DNA from 2 places in the Weissella sp. MSCH1 genome. Region 2 is predicted to be linked to the other one. Evidence: riboswitches for the same ligand, from Rfam matches in the RefSeq annotation. Region 2 holds a riboswitch; the other holds the start of a gene.

Region 1 (12,114 bases), on a different contig from region 2:
CAATTGAGATACGATCACCAGCAATACGGTTAAAAATAGTTGACTTACCGACGTTTGGGCGGCCGACAACGGCCACAACAGGAAATCCCATGTTACCCTCTTTTCTGTCAGCGCACCGAGGCGGCCGACGTGTTCATTACTATTTTCGATTATACTGTTTAATACAGCATGTGTCTGTTATCGTGTGACCAGCACAAAAAATAGCCCATTTACGAAATTAAGCGTGCGTTAGGACAACCCAACACACGCTTAATTTTTTAAGCTATTAAAAGCTGATTAGTTGAAGTCCTTGAAGATATCTCCAAAGGCATCACCCAACGTAGCTGAACCCTCTTCTTCTGAAGTTGAGTAGTTAGTTGGAGCTTGTTCTTGGCGAGGACGACGTTGGCGACGAGGACGATCGTTGTTTGATTGACCTTCTTCGCGAGCAGGAGCCTCTTCCAAAGCCTTGATTGACAATGACAAACGTTGCTTGTCAGGGTTTACTTCCAAAACCTTAACCTTAACCTTGTCACCGGCCTTCAAAACATCACTTGGGTTAGCAATGTGCTTGTGTGAGATTTGTGAAACGTGAACCAAACCTTCAACACCAGGGAATACTTCAACAAAGGCACCAAAGTCAACAACGCGCTTAACAGTGCCTTCCAAAACAGTTCCTTCTGGAGCTTCTGAAGCAGCAGCTTCCCAAGGACCAGGTTGCGTAGCCTTGATTGACAATGAGATACGTTCCTTTTCAGGATCCAATCCCAAAACCTTAACCTTAACATCTTCACCAACTGACAAAACGTCTGAAGGTTGTGAAACGCGCTCGTGTGAGATTTCAGATACGTGTACCAATCCGTCTACACCACCAAGGTCGATGAATGCACCGAAGTTAGTCATGCGGGCAACCTTACCTTCAACGACGTCACCAACTGACAATTCGTTGAATACACGTGCCAATGCTGCTGAACGCTCTTCGTTCAAAACATCACGACGTGACAAGATCAAGCGGCTGTCAGCAGCGTTGATCTCAATAATCTTCGCGCGAATAGTTTGACCCTTGTATTGGTTCAAATCTTGCACGAAACGGTTCTCGATCATTGAAGCAGGTACGAATCCACGTACACCTTCAACGTCAACAACCAATCCACCCTTAACGACTTGCGTTACAGGTGCTTCCACAATGTCATCAACATTGTGCTTGCTTGCGATTTCTTCCCAAGCACGACGAGCTTCCAAACGACGCTTTGACAATAGGTATGATCCACCTTCCTTGTCAGAACCGATAGTTGAAACCACTACCAAATCCAAAACGTCTCCTACCTTGACAAGGTCATTAACGTTAGCATCACGGTCAGCCGTCAATTCGCGCATTGGGATAACACCCTCAACACCGGCACCTTCGATACCTACGATAACTTGACGAGCATCGTCAATTGCCAAGACTTCACCCTTAACTACATCGCCAACTTTAACTTCGGCTACGCTGTCAAGAGCTGCCAATAGCTCGTTGTTCTCTTCGTTCATTACAATATATCCTCCTGGTCACACGACTCTAGTAGTTATTATACCTAATCCTTTTATAAAATACTAGTAGTCACAGCCAACTTTCTTTACTAATTTATATTATTTGTTTGTTTTCGTCGCGATGATATCCTTGACCGCCGCCACAACACCATCAATTGACAGACCCGTTGTATCTAATTCAACTGCGTCGTCCGCCTTCTTGAGCGGTGAAATTTCACGGTGTGAGTCTAGATAATCACGCTTTTCAATCGCGACTTCCAGCTCAGCCAACGTGGTGTTCATACCCTTAGCTTGATTTTCTTTAAAACGACGTTGAGCTCGTTCTGCGACTGATGCAATCAAGAAAATCTTAACTTCCGCATTCGGCAAGACGGTTGTACCAATATCACGGCCATCCATGACAACGCCACCCTTAGCAGCAATGTCACGTTGCAAAGCGGTCATTGCTTCACGAACAGCCGCATATGCAGAGACCGCTGAAACATTGGCTGTCACTTCAACAGAACGAATAGCATCGGTCACCTCTGTGCCATTCAAGAAAACCCGTTGCACAGGTTCACCTGGTTCAAAAGTAATTGTTAGATCTGGCAATAGTGCTGTGACCCCGGCTTCATCTTCTGGCTTAACGCCAGCCTGAAAAGCAGCTAGCGTAATTGCGCGATACATAGCACCGGTATCAACATACACAAAGTTTAAATCTGATGCCAAAATTTTGGCAATCGTTGACTTACCTGCTGACGCAGGCCCGTCAATCGCAATTTGAATCGGATTCATTTCAGTAAGTTCCTCACTCGTTAATTTAACAATTAATTGTACGCTATTTGAGGACAAAATAAAAGAGACACAATCATTGTGTCTCCTTATTTTTACTTCACTTTTAGCGATTGCCCGTAATAACTCGAATAATTTGCCGCCGTTAAACCTGGATTCAACGCGTACAGTGCTTCAGGGGTTGTCCCGTTTGCAACGGCAAAACTGTACAAAGTACCTGACTCAAATTTTACACTTCCTGCCTCATCAGTTTCCGATGAAGACGATGACGCTGATGACGAACTAGCTGATGATGAGGATACTTCCTCAGAACTCATGCTACTTGTTGCGGCATTCGCAACGCTTTCTGACTCAGCAATCGCCTTAGACGATGCCGCGGCTTCTTTTGCTGCCTTTTCGCTAGCTGCCTTCGCTGCCTTTTTCGACGCCTGTGTGGCTGCCTGCTTTGCCCGTGACTCTGACTTAGCCGTTTCCGTTACTTTACTTGTAGTCGTCGTGGTCTTAGTTGATGTTGCAGCTGGCAATTCCGTGTTAGTGGTCGCATCTACCGGCTTATTCAACGCTTGCAAATACTTGTAAACGGGCACAAATGACAGAGCAATCACAATCAATACCAAAATTCCAACAACCATGCTGACACGTTGTGACTTACGTCGATTTTGTGTACGTGAGTATTGCTCAGGCGTGTCTTCTTTAAAAGACGCTTCCCATGGCTGTTGTTCATTATTTTTCTCGGTCATGATTGGTCTCCTTACTTCTCTTTTGATTACACCTTAGTCTACACTAACAGCTCATCAAAATTTAGTGTCACACCCATTCCTTAACCTAAATTAAAAAGTTTTGCCACTTGCGCACGCCAATCCGTCACACCAACTGGTTGTTCATCCTGTGCCGTCGCAACTAACGCAAGTTCTTCAGGGTGCCAATCATGTGCACCTACCGATTCAGTATTTGGTGCACCAGTCGTCTCATCCCCAAAGTGCGTCAGTAACGTCGCGCGGAGACCAGACGGTGACTTAGCATACCCAACCAAACGTGCCAAATCAGACTGGCGTTGTTGCCGACGTTGATCAAACATGTCCGCAATTTGGTCTGCCGTTAGCCCTTGCTTGGTATAAAAGTCTAACAAATTAGCCTTATCTTTACCGATTTCATCAGTTCCAAAGCGCTTTTCAAGGTAGCCAAAAATCACTTCACGCGTTGGAATTGTACTATCAATCATATGCAATTGCATCGTTTCATCACCGGGTACATACAACAAAACAGCTGCTGATTGCTCGCCGTCGCGTCCTGCACGTCCGATTTCTTGTAGATAATTTGCTAAATCATTGCTCAAATGATAGTGAATGACATAGCGCACATCATCTTTATCAATGCCCATACCAAAGGCTGATGTTGCCGTAATCACATCAATTTGCCCCAGCATAAATTGTTGTTGAATACGGTAACGCGACATTGTATCCAACCCTGCATGATAGGCAGCCACACGTTGGCCGGTTGTTTCACGTAACCATTCAGCCATTGAAGTTGCTAACTTACGACTCGAAAAGTAAACAATGCCCGGCCCCTTCAACTGTCGCACTAATTCAGCCAAGCGTTCACGCTTTTGGCCTTCATTATCTAGCTGTTCTGTGTGTAAATAAATATTCGGACGATCCACTGATTGGCGATAAATAAACCAATCTTCCGGTGCTAGCCCAAATGGTGTTGTGATATCTGTCATCATTTGCGGAGTGGCTGTCGCAGTTAATAACAAAAGTTGTGGTTGGCCAAGTTTCTGGTGAACTTGTGGCAAGGCCAGATAATCAGGCCGAAAATCAGGGCCCCAACTCACAATCGTGTGTGCTTCATCAACAACCAACAAATTAATCTTTACTTTTCGTAAAGCTGATTGGACCACTGTCTGACCGAGCATTTCAGGTGACACAAACAAAAACTTATACTGGTCCAAACCCCGCAAAATTGTACGGCGGGCATCTTGGGGCAATGTTGAATTTAACGCTACCACCTTAGATTCACCCGCATAATTCAAACGAGCCACTTGGTCTTGCATCAAAGACAGCAATGGTGTCACGATGACAACTAACCCTTCACGTAGATTACCCATCATTTGATAAATAAGTGACTTGCCACCACCGGTTGGCAACATCGCCAATGTATTTTTACCAGCAGTTAACGCTTCCAAGACCTCTGCTTGACCAGGCTTGAAGCTGGTAAAACCAAACTTGTCAGTCAAGACGGCAGTCAATGCTTCCTTATCCACGAGCAGCCACCTCCATTTTGGTTAAGTAAATTTCATATAAACGGAATAAGAAGAACTCACGTGGATCATCTGAAGTCCGTACCGTTGTAAATTCCCAATCATCAATTGGACCAACTAATTTTTCTTCAAAATAACTCACAACATCTGGCGTTAAGTAGTTTTTATAAGGAAAATCACGGATTGGCAACCAAATAGCCGCCGTTAATAAATGTTCACGAATTGTCCCGACTTTCAATCGGCGACTCTTCACCATTTCGTCCATCGGACGTCCTGCGATTACACCGTTATATGACGCTTGCACGCTGTTTGGCAACAAAGGCCGGTGTGCAACTGCATCCCACAATAACTTTAAAGGTGTATTCGCACCACGTTGTAATTCCTCAGACCAAATCGCATACTGATCTAATTGCCAGAAATAAAAATCTTCATCCGTCCATGTTGCTGGGAAGCCAAGTTGTTCAAAATTGAGACCCGGTGTGTTGTGACCGACCCACGTAGCAACTAAACGATCGGCATCCTCTTGCGGCCGACGCTGTAAGAAACGCTGAATTGTTAAGGCCCACGTAGCAACCAGGCGTGGCGAATTCATATTTGCGTACCATTGCTTCACCGCCAGCATTGTGCGCGGATCGATTTGCAAAGGATAGTACTTCTTATTTTCGTATGCGACCTCAGAGACGACTTGGTTGGCTAGCCAAAAAGCTTGCATAAATGTCAGAACGTCATACTTAAGCAAAACAGCTAAGTGCTCGGGCACATAATGCGCGGTTTGGTATGCCATTTGCGCTTCCTGACCGGCTGCGGTCAACACGTACTGACCTTCTGTTACTTCGGACAGCAGACCCTCTGTTACCAACGTTGCAATGCGCTGATCAAAAACTACCTTGTCCAAGCGAGGCATCAAACCTGAGATTTGCAATAAATCATAACGCAGACCCCAATACTCCGTTGACACCGTTGCTTGACGCTTCAATAAACCAAAAATCACCCTGTGCCGGCGAGGTTCATCTGCCGAAAACAGGGTGATCAAGAAATCATTTGTCAACTGCTTGACCACCTCTCACTATTTTCTACTCAGTTTAAAGAAGAAATATCAGTCGTGCAAGCAATTTAGGATAAAGTGTCCGGCTATTGCGCGGGTTTTTACACACCAGCATGACCAGCCGTCATTGGAATTAATTTAATTGTGAATGCGTGTTCGTGATGACCCGTCGCAAAGCCACAAAGACCAGACCAGCCACCGCAGTTAGGATGATACCTTCAATCAAGTTAAACGGAATTACCATCCAAAGCAAATATGTTCCCAGACCAATCGTTGCCTTAATATCGAAATTAGCAAACATCGCGTACAACGGTACCGCATAAACATAATTCAAGATGACCATTGCCAACATCAATCCGACGGTTCCCAAGATTGATCCTGCGATAAAGCGTTTAACAGTCAACTCACGGTGTCCCACCATCAACATAATGACCGTCAATAAAACACCCATCGCGACAATATTCATTGGTAACCCAATGTAGTCATTCACACCCGAATTATTTAAAAGCACTTTCAATAGTGATCGTAAAATTAAAATTGCGTAACCGCTCTTTAAATCAAGCATGAGCGCACCAATCAGAACCGGTACAAACGAAAAATCAATCTTTAAAAAAGTTGCACCAGGTATTAATGGGAATTGTGGAAATACCATTAATACAAACGAAATGGCCGCCAATAAGGCGATAACCGTTAATCGACGCGTCTTGTTCATGAAACAAATCCTCCACCTGGCATACTAAAAGGCCGGCTTCTTCACGCCAGGGCGACGTAAAAAAACCGACCATTACCAGTCAATTTATAAGTTCTTCTGCATACCAGACTTTACTGTCGGTCATGGAATCGCACCATGTCAACCGCATTCGCGGGTCGCGGACTTACTGCGTTGCAGCTTACCGCCGGTCGGGAATTTCACCCTGCCCTGAAGATATTAAATTATTGGTGTAACCTTACCACGCATTAACCATCTAAGTCAACCTTATGACGGAGCTTGTCATATGTGTGCTTTTCATTATTCAACAAATCATAAATCCGCCGAATTTGCGGTGCAAACCACTTCAGTGTCAAATCTTGGGTACCTTGCAACGTTTGAATTTGTAGGCGTCCTCGAATTAAACCCGTATCTGGGTTAATCGTATTCACTTGATCCAAAGTCATTCGTAATGAATCCAAATGGAATGGTCGCCAATGTGCAAAATACAACGTTCCTGAATCACCAAGCGCAAAAGCATACCACTTATAGCGGCCGGTTGGCTCACCAGCATCCGTTAAGCCAGCCATCTTAGTTAAAAAGGCCACCACAACTGTTTCATCATCAGCCAACGAGCTCTCAATATTCTTGAAATGCTTACGTCCTAACCAGCCCATTGGCTTCCATAGCAATGGCCAGCCAGCAACCTTGTGGCTTTTTGCGAAATCATACATGCCTTCGCCGGTCTTCATAAAATTACGACCCGTTCTTGTATCCGGTGTTGCCATGGTTTATACCTCCGTTTTTCGTGCATATCAGCATTATTGATCAAACCGAAATGACCCGTTTGTTAATATTCTATCAGAATTTTACCATTACAAATCTTCCAAAGCTCTGACGTGAACGACTGCCCGTAAGAACAGCCAACCACCCGAAACAACCAAGACCATCCCGCCGGTGACTGGTGGCCAAATAAAAGCCAACCCAGTGCCGATTAATCCAATTGCAATCAAGCCAATTCGACTACGATTCACCCGTCGCATCCGCTTTTGTACAACTGGATTTGCCATGTGCTTCGACACAATGTGGCTCAAGTTGAACAACGCGCCCACCGATAAGACATAAACTAACCCATAAGTCACACTTGGCGCAACACTATTTGGAAATTCACCAAACCACGCAGTCGTTATCGGCACCAACGACATTGGTAACAGTGTCAATACATTAATCCAGAGCAACCCACTATCAACTTTCTTTAAATTGCTGATAATCAGATGGTGACTAACCCAAAAACTCGCAGTAATAATAAAGCTCACCAAATAAGCTAAAAAGGTGCTCATCCAGGCATCATTCATAATCGCCGTCCAATTACCATTCGATGGTATCTTTAAATCCAATACCATGATCGTAATGATAATTGCGAAAACCCCATCACTAAATGCTTCTAATCGTCCTTTTTCCATCATCCTCTACTCCTACAAAAAACGACGGCCAACGCCGTCTTTTTTAGCTTACCAACGCCCTGCAGACTTTCGGTATTGCTTGCCGGCCTTCAAGGCTTGCACTTCTTCATAACGTAGTGGTCGGTATTCACCAGGTGTCAACCCTGCCAAATCCAACATACCGTAACGTTCACGGGTCAACTTTAATACTTCGTGACCGACCGCCTTCATCATTTCCTTGACCTGGTGGTACTTACCCTCGTGAATCGTCAACTTGACAATTGCCGTGTGATTCTTGGTATTCGTCGACGTGATTTCAGCACGAGCTGGCGCAGCCTTAAACGTTGTATAACGACCATTTTGCTTTGTTCGCACCGTCACTCCATGACGTAATTGTTCAAGTTGTTCGTTCGTTGGAATGCCCTTCACCTTTGCCACATAGACCTTATCAATGCGGTAACTTGGGTGCATCAAGCGGTTCGCGAGCTCACCGTCATTTGTCAGCAACAAAACACCGGTCGTGTCATAATCTAAACGACCCACTGGATAGACACGCTCTGGTTCATCCACAATATCCATTACCGTTTGACGGCCCTTATCATCATTTGTCGTCGTAACGACCCCACGTGGCTTATTCAACAAGAAATAAACCAACTTTTCTCGTGAGTCGATTGGTTCACCACTTACTTCGATTTTATCTGATGGTTCTACCTTGGTACCTAACTCACGAACTGTCTTACCGTTCACTGTCACTTTACCGTCTAAAATTAATTGTTCAGACGCACGACGTGAGGCAACACCCGCTTGAGCCATTACTTTTTGCAATCGTTCTGCCATAGGTATTAATTATCTCTTTCTGCTGTTTCAGCTAACTCAGACAAATCAACGTCAAACGCTGATTGTCCACTTTCTTCAGGCATTAATGGCAACGCAACATCTTGCTTTGCCCGTAATGCATCTAGTGCTTCTGCGGTAACAAGGGGTGGCAATTCTTCTAAATCGCCCAAACCGAAGTAATTTAAGAAGTACTCCGTTGTACCATATAGAATTGGCCGGCCCGGTTCATTAGCACGTCCACGACCTTCAACTAGGTTACGCAGCGCTAATTTTTGAATAGTTGCTTGTGATTGCACACCGCGAATCTCGTCCACTTCGACTCGCGTAATCGGTTGTTTATAAGCGATAATTGCAAGCACTTCTAATGAAGCCTGTGAAAGCGCCGTCGTTAACGGTGCTGTAAAATAACGATGAATCGTATCAGCTAGCACCGTCTTCGTGACCAGTTGATACCGTTCGTCAGTTTTCAACACGTCCAGCGCGCTACTATCATCAGTAGCATACTTCGCTGCCAAATCCTCAAGCAACCCAATCACAGCTGGCTTTGCAAAACCAGTGGCTGCCGCCATTTCTGCTACGGTGATACCTTCATCCCCAGCCACGAAGAGCAACCCTTCAATTTGCTGTAGACTATTCTTCATCGTCCAGTTCCTCATTCTCATCATATGGCACGTCACCCAGTTGTAACTGGATGGTGCCGAATTCATTTTCCTGTGTAACAACCAAATTTTGATGACGCACAAGTTCGAGCATCGCCAAAAAGGTCGTTACAAGTTTATCACGACTATCATCTTCACCAAAAAATGATGCGAACGTGCGCTTTTCGCCAGGCGTCATATCTGCCATCATGCGTGACATTTGCTCGCGAATTGACCAAGTCTCGCCACGTAAAGTTCTAGGTCGCACTTGCTTTTTCGTCCGATTAGCAACCATCTGATTGAACGCCAGTTGCAAATCAAAGAGACCCAAACCTTCAGGGAGCGGCGCCACCTCAATATCTTCCGGAATAACCATCGGCGCCCGCGAAAATTGTAATTGTCGCCCCTCTTCACGTTCACGCAAATCGTCAGCTGCCTGTTGATAACGTTGATATTCCAATAATTGGGCCATCAATGCTTCACGTGGATCCTCCTCATACACAAACTCCGCCAGATCCTGATCATATGTCAATTCTTCATTCTTAGGAATCAAATATGTAGATTTAATCGACATCAGAGTTGCAGCCATTACCAAAAACTCGCCTGCAATATCTAAATTGCGTTCTTCGGCTTGATGCAAAAAATCTAAATATTGCTCTGTGATGGCCACGATTGGGATATCTAAAATATCCATTTCATTTACTTTAATTAGATGGAGTAATAAATCAAGTGGGCCATCGAACTCATCCAAATGATAGGTTACTTCTTCAGCCATTCGCTAATTTCCGCCATTCCGTTAAAATCGGTTGAGTTGCAATGGTGCCCACTAGCACTTTGTCTGCATACCGCATTTGCAGCGCTTCATAGATTTCTGCACCAACCTGATTACGTTCATTATCGGCAACTTCAGGGCCAAAAACCACTAAACGTAATACCGCGGAGTCAAAAATCTTCTCGATACCAACCACTGCCACGTAATGCTGGGTTATCGGAGACTGCCACAACAAAATGTCTCGGCAATCGTCAGCTTGATACCATTCAATCTCACGTTGCACCGATGCAACATCATGTAGGCGTGGCAAATATGAAAGCAAGCCCATTGCAATTTTGGGTTGATCTTTTCGAACAACGACTAACATGTTGCCTCCTTAATCAAGCGCGCGGGTGACTCTTTTGATACACCTCAGTCAAACGCTTATTTGAAATATGTGTATAAATTTGGGTCGTAGATATGTCAGCATGCCCCAGTAATTCTTGCACAATGCGTAAATCTGCCCCATTTTCCAAAATATGAGTAGCAAAAGAGTGACGTAAGGTGTGTGGTGACACATCTTTAGTGATGCCCGCAGCTATCACCCACTGTTTAATGAGTTTCCACACACCCTGTCGCGTCAATTGGTGACCATGATCGTTTAGGAAAATCACCTGTTCATCCTGTTGTCGGCCAAGAAAGGGGCGTCCATCCGCTAAATAACGTTGTAGCCAATGCGTTGCAACATCACCAATCGGAATAATACGTTCTTTATCACCTTTTCCGACCGTTTGAATCAATCCTAAGTCGAGGTGTAAATTATCCAAACGCAAATTCACTAATTCACTCACACGCAAGCCAGTGGCATACATCACTTCTAACATCGTTCGATTGCGCAGACCCAACGTTGTATTGGTATCTGGTACCGCCAACAACGCTTCCACTTCGCTCAATGTTAAGACAGCTGGTAAATGCTGTGCCTTTTTAGGTGGATCAACTTGGGTCATCGGATCCGTTGTTGTCCAACCGCTATCAGTTGCAAATTGGAAAAACTTCCTTAAAGTCGACACCATGTGAATCACAGAGTTCCGTGACTTCCCCTGCGTTTCCATTTCACCTAGAAAAGCCATTATCGTAAAACGATCAACTCGAGTGAGTGGCAATGATTTTTCCTTGTCGATTAAATAAGTAAAAAAATGTGTCAAATCTTGCCGGTATGATGTACGCGTGTTGGCTGACAACCCCCGCTCTACCGTCAAATAGTGCAGGTAGTCAACCATATTATCTTCGTATGGACCTACCTGTTTGGACATCTTACTCGCCGTCACTCTCTTCAACCAAGAACAGTCCATTTTCATTTTGGGTAATCTTGCGTTGCTTATACAAGTTTCCAACCGCCCGCTTGAACTGTGACTTTGACATACCAAAATACTTCTTAATTTGCTTTGGGTCTGACTTGTCTGTAAATGGCAAGCTCTTTGTTGATGAACGCTGTAACAACGTCAACAACATCGCTGCATCATCAGAAATTGCCTCATATGCACGTGGTCGTAACGACAAGTTCAAGACACCATCATCACGGACACCGATAACACGCGCATCGACTTCCTCACCAAGACGAGGTTCGCGTTGACGTTCATCCGGGTGAATAAAGCCAAAGTTATAGTCCGGTGTAATGACCAGCGTACCAACCATCTTCAAACGGTAAACCGTCGCTTTAACTTGCTTGTTCTTCATATCTGGCTTAGCTGGAATACGTACTGCTTGCAAGATGTCTGCCGAAGCAAGTTCACCCCACAAACGATCCTTCTTATCAATACGCAATGTAATCATCAGCTTGTCACCACGTTGGGGCCACAATTCTTTAATCGTTGGCAACTCGTCCAACGACACAACAACATCCTTATTTGGTAACCCAATATTGACAAACACGCCCAAATCACGTCGGATATCCGTTACAGTGCCCCAAGCAAAGTGCCCCAAGCGAACGTCTGGAATATTTTTTGTGATTTGTAAATTATGCTTCTCATTTTCGTAAGCAAACCCTGAAACAACGCCACCAACCTTAAGTGGCTTCAACAATTCCGCCTTGTCGATTTCATACGTTAAACCATCAACTTGTGCGAAATAGTACTTGTCATTTTCATCTGTCACCTTAGCTGAGATGATATCG
Region 2 (12,114 bases):
CCTTTTAAATCATGTGTGAAAACTTATCGCGCTTCGTGGCCATGTACCCGGCATTGACTTCATTAACGCCGACAATCAATGGTACGCGTTCAACTACTTCAATACCGTGCTTGGCTAAATCATCAATTTTAGCTGGATTATTCGTCAATAAACGTACTTTTTGATAACCAGCATCTTTTAAGATTTGGGCCGCCTGGGCATAATCGCGTTCATCAGGTTGATGGCCGAGGTGTTCGTTCGCTTGGAACGTATCATAGCCATTTTCTTGCAACACATAGGTACGCAACTTTTCAGCGAGTCCAATACCACGCCCTTCTTGGCGCAGGTAAACAACGGCGCCACCCTGCTGATCAATCTGGCGGAGCGCTTCGTGTAGTTGTGGCCCACATTCACATCGGTATGACCCCAACACCTCACCGGTTAGACATTCAGAGTGCAATCTAACTAACGGCACTTCATCTGTCGTCACAGTACTTTGAATTAACAAATCTGGTTCACGGTCAGCCACTGTATAATCCGTTACACGAAATTCGCCGTACGCGCTTGGCAGCTTAATCGTTGGCCCCATCCGATTTGGTCGTTCCACTAACGCTTGGCGGTACGCAATCAATTCCGCAATCGTCAATGTCACTAGTTCTTCCGATGATGCCACATCAGCCAACGCCGTTTCACGTGCCATCCGACCATCTGCGTCTAGAATTTCTATAATAAAGGCGACAGGTGGTACCCCTGCCAACTTAGCCAAATCAACGGCCGCTTCCGTGTGACCAGCTCGTGCTAACACGCCATCGGAAACGGCAACTAACGGAAAAATGTGGCCTGGGCGTTCAAAATCTGTTGATTGCGCTGACAGATTTGCTAATTCCCGCAGCGTCTGCGCCCGATCGACTGCAGATACACCCGTTGTCGTCCCTTTGTGGTCAACGCTCACCGTGAACTGCGTCCCAAATTTTTCCGTATTAGTTGCGACCATTTGAGGGAGTTGTAATTGTGCCGCTCGTTCGGCAGACATCGGTGCGCACAACACGCCACGTCCAACGCGTAACGCCTGGTTAACGTTTTCAGTTGTTGCAAATGAGGCTAACCCCACTAAATCGCCCTCATGCTCACGCTGGGCATCGTCCGATAAAATAATCAATTGACCTTGTTTAAGCGCCGTAATTGCGCGCTCGACACGCTGTCGGATTTCTTGATTCATTTTGTTTACTCCTTCGTCAAATACTTCGCTAACACATCAGTTTCCAAATTAACGACGTCACCAGTTTGAACAGTACGCAACATCGTATGCGTTAAGGTATGCGGAATTAACGCAATCACAAATGCCGTCGCACTAGCCGTCACGACCGTCAAGCTCACACCATTGACCGCAATTGACCCTTTCGTAACAATTTGGTGCATCAGCCCCTGGTCTGCCGGAGTAATCGTTAAATAGACTGTTTCGTCAGTTTGTGACATGGTTGTAATCGTGCCAGTCCCATTAACATGCCCTAACACAAAATGACCATCAAACCGATCACCTGCCCGTACGGCTTGCTCTAAGTTAACGACTTCACCAACCTGATAGTCTTGCATCCGGGTAACAGCCATCGTTGGCACCATGACATCAAAAGTAGCCTCGTGATCGTTATATGTCGTAATCGTCAAACAAACGCCGTCCACCATGATACTGTCGCCTAGTTTTGCGTCTGCAAAATAAGCAGAGGCTGTTTTAATCGCTAAACGGCGTTCTTTTTCATTTCGCTTAGTCAAGGCGACCACTTGCCCAACTTCAGATACAATTCCTGTAAACATTACTTCGCCTCCCTGTAAATGACTTGATGTAGCGCATTACCAACACGTGTCTGTGTTGCAACGGGGCCTTGATTGCCCACCACACCTTTAATGCCAGTTCCTAACACAGCGTCCGTTTGGTAAATATCAAAACGTTGCCAGAGATTAGTCGCTAGAAAGGCACGCACTAGCGCTCCGCCACCTTCAACCAGTAATGATTGGATGCCACGTTGTCCCAAATCATCCAACAACGTGTCTAGTTCACCATCGAAATGCACCGCTTGTGGCACCCGCTGGGCAAACGTGGTGTTTGTCGTATAAATCAACGTTCGCTCATCAAAAAAGGCCGGGTGATGTTGCAAGCGCCCCCGCCGATCGACAATCACGCGCCACGGTTGTTGGTGTGTGATTGGGACATGGCGCACGGTCAGTTGTGGTGCATCAGTTAAGGCCGTCTCGCTGCCAACCATAATGGCACTCATTTGGGCACGTTGCTGATGAATCGCCACATCCGCTTGGTCATCAGTTAATTTAGTGGCTTGTCCCCGTTTGGCAGCAATAAACCCATCAATACTTTGTGCCAACTTCAACGTGACATAGGGCCGTTGCGTTTCAAAAAAATGATGAAAGGCCGGGTTTAGCACCGCACTACCTTGCTGGTTCAACAGCGTGACTGCGATACCAGCCTGCTGTAATTTGGCAATACCCCGGCCACTGACGTGCGGATTAGGATCGCCTTGCCCAATTACAATCCGCCCAATCTTCGCCGCCACGAGTGCATCTGCACAAGCACCGACCTTACCGACGTGCGTACACGGTTCTAGCGTGACATACATCGTGGCCCCAACCAGATCCGCCTGATGTTCCACCTGATTCATCGCCGCGACCTCCGCATGCTGATGACCAAATTGGTGATGGTACCCTGTCGCGATAACGGCGCCATCTTTCACAATAACCGCCCCAACCCGCGGGTTTTCCCATGTTGCGGCCGGATCAGCCTGTTGCGCGGCTTGATACGCTAACTGCATCATTGTTAAATCATCCATGTTTCCCCTAACTACTCCGGGTAGTAAAAAAGCCCCAAGTCTGCTATATCAGCAAACTTGGGGCTGTTGCCAGGTCCGATCAAGCCTTGATCGGTCTGACACCTCGTTTTGGGTATCGAAAAAACTGCGTAAAGGGGCCAAAAAAATAAGCCACTAACGCGATAAATTTTGATATCTTCTCCCATCCAGACTTTACTGTCGGTTGCAGATTCACACTGCATCAACCGGATTGCTTAATCGCAACCCGGGTCACGGACTGAGGCATACGCCATCACCGTCGGTCGGGAATTTCACCCTGCCCCGAAGATTTATTGATTATTTATTTAACACAGCCATCATACAGTTCTCATGAATAATTTGTAAACCCTTATTTTTTGACGCACCTAACAAAAAGTACCGGCACGACCCCCTAAAAAGCAGTCATACCGGTACTTCAACGTTATTCGTTATTTTTTAAATTAGTTAACCGCGACCCGTCGTTAACTTCAAGCCAACAGCTCCGATAATAATCATACTAATAAACAGAATGCGCTTCCAATCACGGGACTCGTTGTACAGCAACATGCCGGCAATTGTCCCACCAGCGGCCCCAATTCCGGTCCAGATTGCATATCCGGTACCCATCGAAATATCACGCAAGGCCAGCGTGAGTAAGCCAATGCTAAGTGCCCCGCCTACCGCCATACCAGCGGCGGCCCACCAGGCGCGGCGTTTCTGCCACTCATTAATCATGATGACACCTGACACTTCCATCAAGCCTGCTAAGACTAAAAATATCCATGCCATCACGCCTTTTCCTCCGCCAATAATTTCAGACCAATAATGCCGCCTAATAAAATGACCAAGAAAACTAATTCCGCAATTGTCATACCATCACCAAACACGACCCACCCGGTTACCACCGTTGCCACGGTACCAAGGCCGACAAAAACTGCATAGGCGGTGCCAACCGGGAGTTGTTCGCTAGCTGTTAGAAACAGTAACATTGACAATCCCAATGCAATTAGCGTTGCGACCCACATCAATGGGGTGTGCGCATGTTTAATACCCACAACCCAACCATCTTCAAAACCAATTGCCAAGATAATCTTGAGCCACGGATTCTTTAACATGCTTTTGCTCCTAATCACTTACTTAATGTGATTATTATACTAGTTTCTGCGCCATTTCGGCTAATTTTGGCCTGAATAACAGAACAGTGCTGATCAGCTCAGTAAACTTTGCGCTCAACAACGCTCATACGGTGCACATTATTTGAATGCGCCCGCGCAAACATTTCAGCATTACTAATGGTATTCGTTTCGTAAAAATGCGTGCCTAATTGATCACGAACCACGTATGTTGTCATTCCCTGTTTCATCATATCCCCCTACTTACCGAACCGTTCCGCCAAAGCTTGCTCATCTGGATGAAAATAGTGATAGCGCGAAACTGGTAAATAAGCCTCATCGCCCCCAATCTCGATTTGCTCCCCTTCATACACTGGCTTACCATCGTGAATACGTAAATTCATCGTCGCTTTCTTAGTGCCAAACGAATCCAACGTCTTCATTTCTTGCAACTTATCAGCAAAAATCAACAATGCTTCAGACCCTGGAAAGAGCCGATTTGAAAAATCATTTTTCAAGCCAAACGCCATTACCGGAATGTCCAAATCATCGACCACATTTGCCAACTGAATGACCTGTTGGCGCGTCATGAATTGCGCTTCATCAACCAGGACGATATCTGGCAACTTATCAGCCGACGTTACTAGCGCCATTAAATCGTCCGTATCATGAATGATGCCAGCAGACTCACGTAACCCGATACGTGAGGATACTTCGCCAATCTTTGTGCGATCATCCAGCGCCGACGTCAATAACAATGGGTGACGGCCTTGGATTTTATAGTTGTGTGCCACTTTCAAGATTTCGATGGACTTTCCCGAAGCCATCGTGCCATATACAAACGTTAATTGCGACATCCAACTCACCTCAAAAACTATTTTTAACTCGATTTAGTTTACGCGCTTTTGCCGATTTTGCAAGCGCCGGTACCAAACGATAAACCGGACATTTTTCACGAATGTTCGCTTTCGAATTTCAAAAACCGCTTGACATGGTCAGACTGTCACAGAGTCACTCCTTAAATGACGAACATAACTTTCCGTTAGGTTGATGAACATGAAACACTTCCGAACAAAAAAAGACCACTGGATATACCAGTAGTCTTTTAGCATTTATTTAAATTTCAGCTAACGTAGCGGAGTGGCGTTCGCCATCAAAGTAACGATCCAAACCAGTCGCAAATGGCGTCTTATCAGTTGCCACCGCTTCGAACAGAGTCAAAGCTGCTTGCAACTTGCGGGCATCCACATCCCCAAACACCGCTTCGATATCAGTTGTTGTCAGGCCCAACACAATATTAGTTACCTTGAGCAAACGCTCTTGCAACGTATCGTTCGCCAAGTAAGCCCGCGCTTCATCAGCATCAGCCAACCCATAGTAAACTGCGCGTTCGCTGGTTCCCAAGGCCCGCAATTGTGGGAACACCCACCACATCCAGTGGGAGTCTTTCTTACCCGCCGTTAATTCATCTACTGCCGTTTGAAAACTATTGGCTTCGTCCTGCGCTAAAATAAATCGCTTGATATCGTTTGCTAATGCTTCATCCATCACATGTCACCTCATCCGTATTTTGACCTTATTCTAGCACATAATCAGTCCTGTCTTATTGGCGAGTGTCCGACAACTGTTGATAGTCAGTAATGTGTTGCAGTTGTTTGTGCGTCACATCATCCGCCTGCGGAGACAGAATTGCGCTCATAATATTATGACCGTTCATGCTATGACCCAGGCCAAGTGCATGCCCTAATTCATGGGCCAGTGTTTTGGTTAATGTATTCTGATTGGACAGCGTCAAGATATCACCTGACACGCGTAACTCACCCGACTGTGAATTCATCCAAGCCAGTGCATGTGTTCCTGAATCCGTCCCTTCGTCCCCCATCTCACCGGCGCGAACAATCACATCTGCATTCTGCGTCACAGGGACTAATTTAATATGAATTTGCTGATTAGATTGTTGGCGCCAAAACTTGATTGCACCGTGCAACGCCTTTTCAACATTTGGGGTCGTCGTTTGAAAATCACTGGTCATGATGGCGACGGTTAGCTCATCATTGTGGCCAACATACATACCGTAACTATCACTTGTTGGCCCAAACTTACCAGCCTGACGCAATTGCCGATTTTCCCGGTCGGCCTACGCAATGGTCACGTCATTTAACTGACGGCGACGCGACTGATAATTAATCGCGTTCATGATAGGTTCGATACTACTACCAAGTGCCCCAAACACCAGCAACAAAATAATGGCCGTATACACAATTTTGCGCCACCCCCGCCGTTTCTGTGGCTCAGGTTGCGGGGCAGCCTGTTCATTAATGCCATACAGTTCATAAATTTTGCGGTCTAATTCATCATCTGGCACGTGTCACACCCCCTCCGAGACACTAATCATAGAACGTTTGCTACCCTCACGACTTTAAAAAGGGACCCCGTACATGAGCTGCTTGCCATCCTCTCCTCAATTCTACTGCCGTATCGCACCCGCTTTAGTTATTTTAGGCAACTTTTTTGAATATTCTCCCCAGCAATACGCGCAAAAAAAGAGAACTAATTATAACCAGTTCTCCTCGCTTATTATTATGCGTAATTTTTCAAGTATGAAATCCCCATCGCACCTGGACCAGCATGGGTTGATTCAATTGGCGTCGTTTCTGCAATATCAACAATCGCCTCTGGGAATTCATCACGTGCCCGGGCAGCTAATTGCTCGGCCTCTTCAGCTGCATCAGCGTGTGAAATACCAATCACGGCAATGCCGTTCGGCTCGGCGTGCATCCGCTCGAAAATCAAATCTTGGTACCCCTTAATCGTCTTCTTACCGCGGCCCTTGACTTCCATCGTAATTTTTCCCAATGGCACGTGAGCGCCCAGCTTAATATCCAGTAACGTACCAATTAGCCCTGACGTCTTCGACAAGCGCCCCCCAGCGACTAAATTCTTCAGTGTCGTCACCGTCAAATATAATTCAGTATTATCCTCAACGCGTTGTAATTCGGCCAAAATCTCATCACGCGTTGCACCAGCCTGGGCCATCCGGCCGGCTACCAACACTTGTGCAGCCAAAGCCCGGTCGATGTAGTTAGAATCACGGACTACAATGTCATGGGGCACTAAACGCGCTGCTTGTTCAGCCGCCTGAACCGTCCCTGACAAATGGTGTGTCAAATGCAGTGAAAGGACTTCGACGTCTTCTGGTACTGTTTCGTAAACTTCCGTAAACGCACCTAACGAAGGTTGCGATGTCGTTGGCAAACTTTTAGATGCGGCCATTTTCTCAATAAATTCACTCGGTGTGATTGACACCCCATCGTGATAAACAGTGCCGTCGATCATCACGGTAAGCGGCACAACTGAAATATCGTGCTGCGCGACTTCTTCAGGCGTCAAGCGTGCTGTTGAATCGGTAATAATTTTTACTTTAGTCATCTCGTTTCCCCTCGTTACTAAATATTTGTAAGTTAATTCGTTTTCAAAACTTATTCATCTAGTATCTAAAACTATATCACATAAAGTCCGATTTTTACAACGTTTTTTGTAAGCAAAACCAAGCAACCCACTTTTAAAAAATACGTCAGCACAAAAAACCACCTGATTCGCGCACGCGCCTAACCAGGTGGTTTTTAAATTGTCATTATTAGTACGGCATCTCAATGGCGTCGAGCACGGCCATATCGGCAGCTGTAATGTCAAAATCAACATCCGCATTTTGCGCCACATACTCAGGGTGGTTAGCCTTTGGTAGTGGCAACGTCCCCTTGGCCAACGCATACCGAATGGCCAACTGCGCAACAGAACGATCATAGTGCGCCGCAATTTCCTGCAGTTCAGGCATGCGGAGCAAACGGCCCGTCCCAATTGGGCTGTACGCTTGCACTAGCAACCCATTGGCTTCCGTAAACGGTTGGTTCACGTCTTGCGTCATGCCAATGTGGTAAATAATTTGGTTAACGACCGGCTTAATCTCGGCCGCATCCAGAATATTCTTCAAGTCCTCGTTATTAAAGTTGGACACCCCAATACTCTTAACCTTGCCAGCCTTAACTGCGTCTTCCATCGCATGCCAAACCGCTACGTTTTCCTCATAGTAGTTATTGCCAGCTACTGGGCGCACATTTGGCACAGCCATTTGATTCCATGGGCGTGGGGCGTGGATTAACAGCAAATCAATATAATCAGTTCCCAGCGCAGCTAACGACTCATCAATTGAGCGGGCCGCATCTTGATAGTTCTTAATGCTGGCATCAATTTTCGTTGAAATCGTCAACGTCGCGCGATCAATACCTGATTCAGCGATTGCTGCGCCAACTGCATCTTCATTTTGATACATTTGAGCGGTATCAACATAGAGATACCCCGCCTGCAATGCAGCAGCCACTGAATCGTGGGCTTGTTGCTTGGTTTGTTGCCACGTTCCTAAGCCGACCTTAGGAATCTGAATCCCGTTATTTAACGTGTATGTTTCATGCAAAAATGACATTTCCTTACACCTCGTTACCTTCATTATTCATTGACTGCTTTAACTACAAGCATCATGATACGCCGTCAGGTAAAGGTGGGCTGAAAAAAGTCAGGCTTGCTGATATTTTGCCAAATACGCCTGCAAATAGTGACCGGTCACGCTCTCAGGACTGGCTGCTAAATCAGTCGGCGTACCACTACCCACAATCTGACCACCATGCGTGCCACCGCCAGGCCCCAAATCGACAATCCAATCTGAGTTAGCAATGACCTCCAAGTCATGTTCAATCGTGATAATCGTCGCCCCACGCTTTAACAGCAAGTTGAACACGTGCAACAAATTCTCAATATCGAGGGGATGCAACCCCACTGATGGCTCATCAAAAATAAACAGACTGGTTTCCTGCTTCTGATGAATCTGCGTGACCAACTTCAACCGTTGGGCCTCGCCACCAGATAGTTCAGGCGTACTTTCACCCAACGTCAAATAGTCTAAGCCCAATTCTGATAAGGCGGTCAACGTCTTCAAAATTTTCGATTCATCTTGGAAAACGGTTAGGGCTTCCGTTACGGATAAGGCCAATAAATCAGCAATCGTGTAATCATGCCACTTAACGTCAAGCACGTCCGAACGATATCGAGTACCTAGACATGTTGGGCACACTTCAGTTACGTCAGGTAAATACTGTACGTCCATCGTAATTTGACCGACTCCGCCACACGTTGGGCATGCCCCGGCTGCGTTATATGAAAAATCACTGGCCGTGAATTGCCGTTCCTTAGATACAGGTAAGGCCGCATACATTTTACGCAAGTTATCCAAAATATTCGTGTACGTGGCCACGGTTGAACGGGCATTCTTACCGACCGGCACAGAATCAACCATCACAACCGTCTGCACACCACTGTTATCTAAGGCCTGAGTACCATCAGGTAACGCGCGTCCCTCATTTTGGGCCACAATACCTGGGGCCAGCAAATCCAGGATTAACGTTGTCTTGCCAGCGCCACTCATCCCCGTTACACTCGTTAAACGATTCTTGGGAAAACGTGCCGTAACATCACGTAAATTATTTTTCTGTGCGACCGCAATCTCAATGGTGCCATCATCAAAAAGCGTCTCGCTTGGTGCCAGTGTACGCGTCTGTGCTCGTGCCTGACCATTTAAATATGGCGCCACCAAGGTCGCCGATTGTTTAGCAGCGGCCACATCACCAGCGAAAATAACTTCACCGCCATGTTCACCAGACCCTGGCCCAATCTCGATGACATAATCGCTCGCGCCAATCACTTCCATATCGTGATCAACCACCACGAGTGTATTCCCTTGATCAAGGAGTGTCTTAAAAATACGGAGTAAACCAGCCACATTTTCTGGGTGTAGCCCAACAGTCGGTTCATCAAGTACGTACAGAACACCCGTCGTTTCATTGCGAATCGTCCGGCCTAATTGAATACGCTGGAGTTCACCAGTTGATAGGGTGTTACCACCCCGTGATAGTGTCAGATAATCCAAGCCCAGTTGCGTTGGGGCATCCAGCAATTCCAATAATTCATCGACCAGCTTTTGCCCCATTTTTTGCATGTCAGTCGGCAATGTGGCCGTTAACTCACGGACAAAAGTTACCAAATCTTCAATCGTATAATCCGACAATTCTGCAATGTTTTTATCGCGCAAGTGTTGGCTCAGCAACGCTGGATTGAAACGGGTACCATGACAAGTCGGGCAAGTTTGAAAGGTATAAAACTGATTTAACCGCTTAATCGTGCGTTCATTGGTACTGTTCTTCATGCTATCTGTAATCGCGTTATAGGCATTCTCAAAGACTGCGTGGTCCATGTGAAACACCTTGCCACTCTTACTTGGAATGTTAATTTCATATTCCCGTCGCTCACCATGGAGCACCTGCTCTTGTTGCGCCTTTGGTAAATCTTTGTAGGGCACATCAATATTGATACCCGCTGCTTCTGCTACCAAGGGCATAAACGTGCGGCCTGGTGTCCGCCAAGCGTTCACGGCGCCATCGCGAATCGTCAATTCCTCATTAATCAACAACGCGGGATTGATTTCTTGCACTTCGCCCGTTCCTTGGCAAGTTGGGCAGGCACCAGCTGAATTAAACGCAAAATCTTCCGCCCCGTATGGCATGAAATGCACGCCACAGACTGGACAGTCCATCCCCGTCATATCAACATCCATCGCTACCGCTAGCGTCGGACCAATGCGGTGGCCATTCGGACAGACCATTGAACCGAGTCGAGAAAACATCAAGCGCAACACATTTAACGCCTCTGTCATGGTCCCGACTGTTGACCGAATATCCGGTACTTGCGGCCGTTGGCGTAACGCTAAGGCGGATGGCAAATGTCGGATTGACGTCACATCAGCCTGATTTGATTGACTAATACGGCGTCGTGTATACGTTGATAGCGCATTAAGATACCGGCGCATCCCCTCGCCGTATAACGTCCCCATCGCCAGTGAACTTTTACCAGAACCACTCCGCCCGGTAATCCCCGTCATTTTCCCCAATGGAATATCAACATCAATATTTTTTAGGTTATTCGTTTTCGCCCCACGTACTTCAATCGAAAATGCCATGTTCATTCCCCGCATAATTAATTACTTATTTTTTATATGCTCATTGTATCACGTGGCCCAAAATCTACTGAGCCGAAACTATGCAAAAAAATCCGCAGCCCTGACAGCTGCAGATTTTTCGTTGCTACTTTTTAGATAGGCGGTTCGTTAAAAACATCGCCGGAATGATAATCAACAATGACAGGCCGGCCGTCCAGGCAAATCCTGTTTGGTAACCGGCGGCAACACTGGTGTGCGTCGTCATATAACCAGCCACAATTGTTGCAATCACAGCTGAACCAAATGCACCACCAATATTTTGGAACGTTCGTGACGCAACAGAAATTGCGCCTGAATCGCGCTTATCGCCACCGACAAAAGCATCTGTCATCAAAGGCGCTAAGATACCACCCGCACCAATGCCGCGTACAAATAAGATAACAGCAACTAACCAAAAGGCGGTCTTACCATCAAAGTAAGCGAACGGAATCGTGCCGACCAGCGTAATTGCCAAACTCACAATCGTCACGTAACGGGCACCAATGCGATCAATCAGCTTACCCACAATTGGTCGCGCGACAAGCATGCCGACCCCCTGTGGAATTAATGATAAACCAGCGACAATCACTGAATCGCCACGTAAGTTCTGGAAGAACAATGGTAAGAGCAACATTGCCCCGTTAGTTGCAACCCCACCAACCACCATACCGACCATAGCGGCAGTAAAGTTTTTACGCGTGAAGAGACGAATTGGTAAAATCGCCTGCTCACCCCTGAAGTACGCGTACACACCGTATACCACCATTAAGGCAATTCCGGCCAGAACATACGCAACTGTAGTGGCATTCGTAAAGTCACCCTTTGTACTAGCTTGCACGATACCATAAATAATGGTCGATGAAATTGCAGCAAGCAATGTCACCCCGACAACATCAAAGCGGGCCTGACGATTCTTTGCTTCAAACGTTGGCAACTTCCAGGCAATCAAAATTGTTGCCAAAATGACAATCGGCACATTGATGTAGAAAATCCAACGCCATGACGCATACTCCAAGACGATACCGCCGATAACTGGCCCCAAAATCGGTCCTAACATAATTGGCAGGCCAACTACAGCCATCAAGCGCCCCATCGCTGCACTACCAGC

What was found. Region 2 has a riboswitch for FMN ahead of ribD (bifunctional diaminohydroxyphosphoribosylaminopyrimidine deaminase/5-amino-6-(5-phosphoribosylamino)uracil reductase RibD). Riboswitches for the same ligand answer to the same signal wherever they lie in the genome.
Region 1: another riboswitch for FMN. It lies ahead of ACJ28U_RS09945 (ECF transporter S component); the one in region 2 lies ahead of ribD (bifunctional diaminohydroxyphosphoribosylaminopyrimidine deaminase/5-amino-6-(5-phosphoribosylamino)uracil reductase RibD).

The regions. Positions count from the first base shown of each region.
Region 1 is NZ_JBJMBA010000045.1:74,049-86,162, forward strand. Features, by position in the region: gene der (ribosome biogenesis GTPase Der) at 1-91, opposite strand, end outside; gene rpsA (30S ribosomal protein S1) at 277-1,509, opposite strand; gene cmk ((d)CMP kinase) at 1,609-2,283, opposite strand; gene ACJ28U_RS09930 (LysM peptidoglycan-binding domain-containing protein) at 2,376-3,020, opposite strand; gene ACJ28U_RS09935 (RecQ family ATP-dependent DNA helicase) at 3,101-4,543, opposite strand; gene ACJ28U_RS09940 (hypothetical protein) at 4,536-5,588, opposite strand; gene ACJ28U_RS09945 (ECF transporter S component) at 5,719-6,297, opposite strand; FMN riboswitch at 6,385-6,516, opposite strand; gene ACJ28U_RS09950 (hypothetical protein) at 6,543-7,061, opposite strand; gene ACJ28U_RS09955 (TMEM175 family protein) at 7,149-7,739, opposite strand; gene ACJ28U_RS09960 (pseudouridine synthase) at 7,785-8,552, opposite strand; gene scpB (SMC-Scp complex subunit ScpB) at 8,558-9,193, opposite strand; gene ACJ28U_RS09970 (segregation and condensation protein A) at 9,183-9,965, opposite strand; gene ACJ28U_RS09975 (reductase) at 9,958-10,329, opposite strand; gene xerD (site-specific tyrosine recombinase XerD) at 10,343-11,254, opposite strand; gene ACJ28U_RS09985 (S1 RNA-binding domain-containing protein) at 11,256-12,114, opposite strand, start outside.
Region 2 is NZ_JBJMBA010000032.1:83,301-95,414, reverse strand. Features, by position in the region: gene ribA (GTP cyclohydrolase II) at 5-1,198, opposite strand; gene ACJ28U_RS03490 (riboflavin synthase) at 1,204-1,791, opposite strand; gene ribD (bifunctional diaminohydroxyphosphoribosylaminopyrimidine deaminase/5-amino-6-(5-phosphoribosylamino)uracil reductase RibD) at 1,791-2,816, opposite strand; FMN riboswitch at 2,986-3,128, opposite strand; gene ACJ28U_RS03480 (DMT family transporter) at 3,279-3,602, opposite strand; gene ACJ28U_RS03475 (multidrug efflux SMR transporter) at 3,602-3,928, opposite strand; gene ACJ28U_RS03470 (hypothetical protein) at 4,027-4,179, opposite strand; gene ACJ28U_RS03465 (thymidine kinase) at 4,186-4,782, opposite strand; gene ACJ28U_RS03460 (DUF1810 domain-containing protein) at 5,042-5,473, opposite strand; gene ACJ28U_RS03455 (M57 family metalloprotease) at 5,529-6,041, opposite strand; gene ACJ28U_RS03450 (hypothetical protein) at 6,063-6,290, opposite strand; gene ACJ28U_RS03445 (DegV family protein) at 6,506-7,354, opposite strand; gene ACJ28U_RS03440 (aldo/keto reductase) at 7,563-8,405, opposite strand; gene ACJ28U_RS03435 (ATP-binding cassette domain-containing protein) at 8,496-10,988, opposite strand; gene ACJ28U_RS03430 (MDR family MFS transporter) at 11,113-12,114, opposite strand, start outside.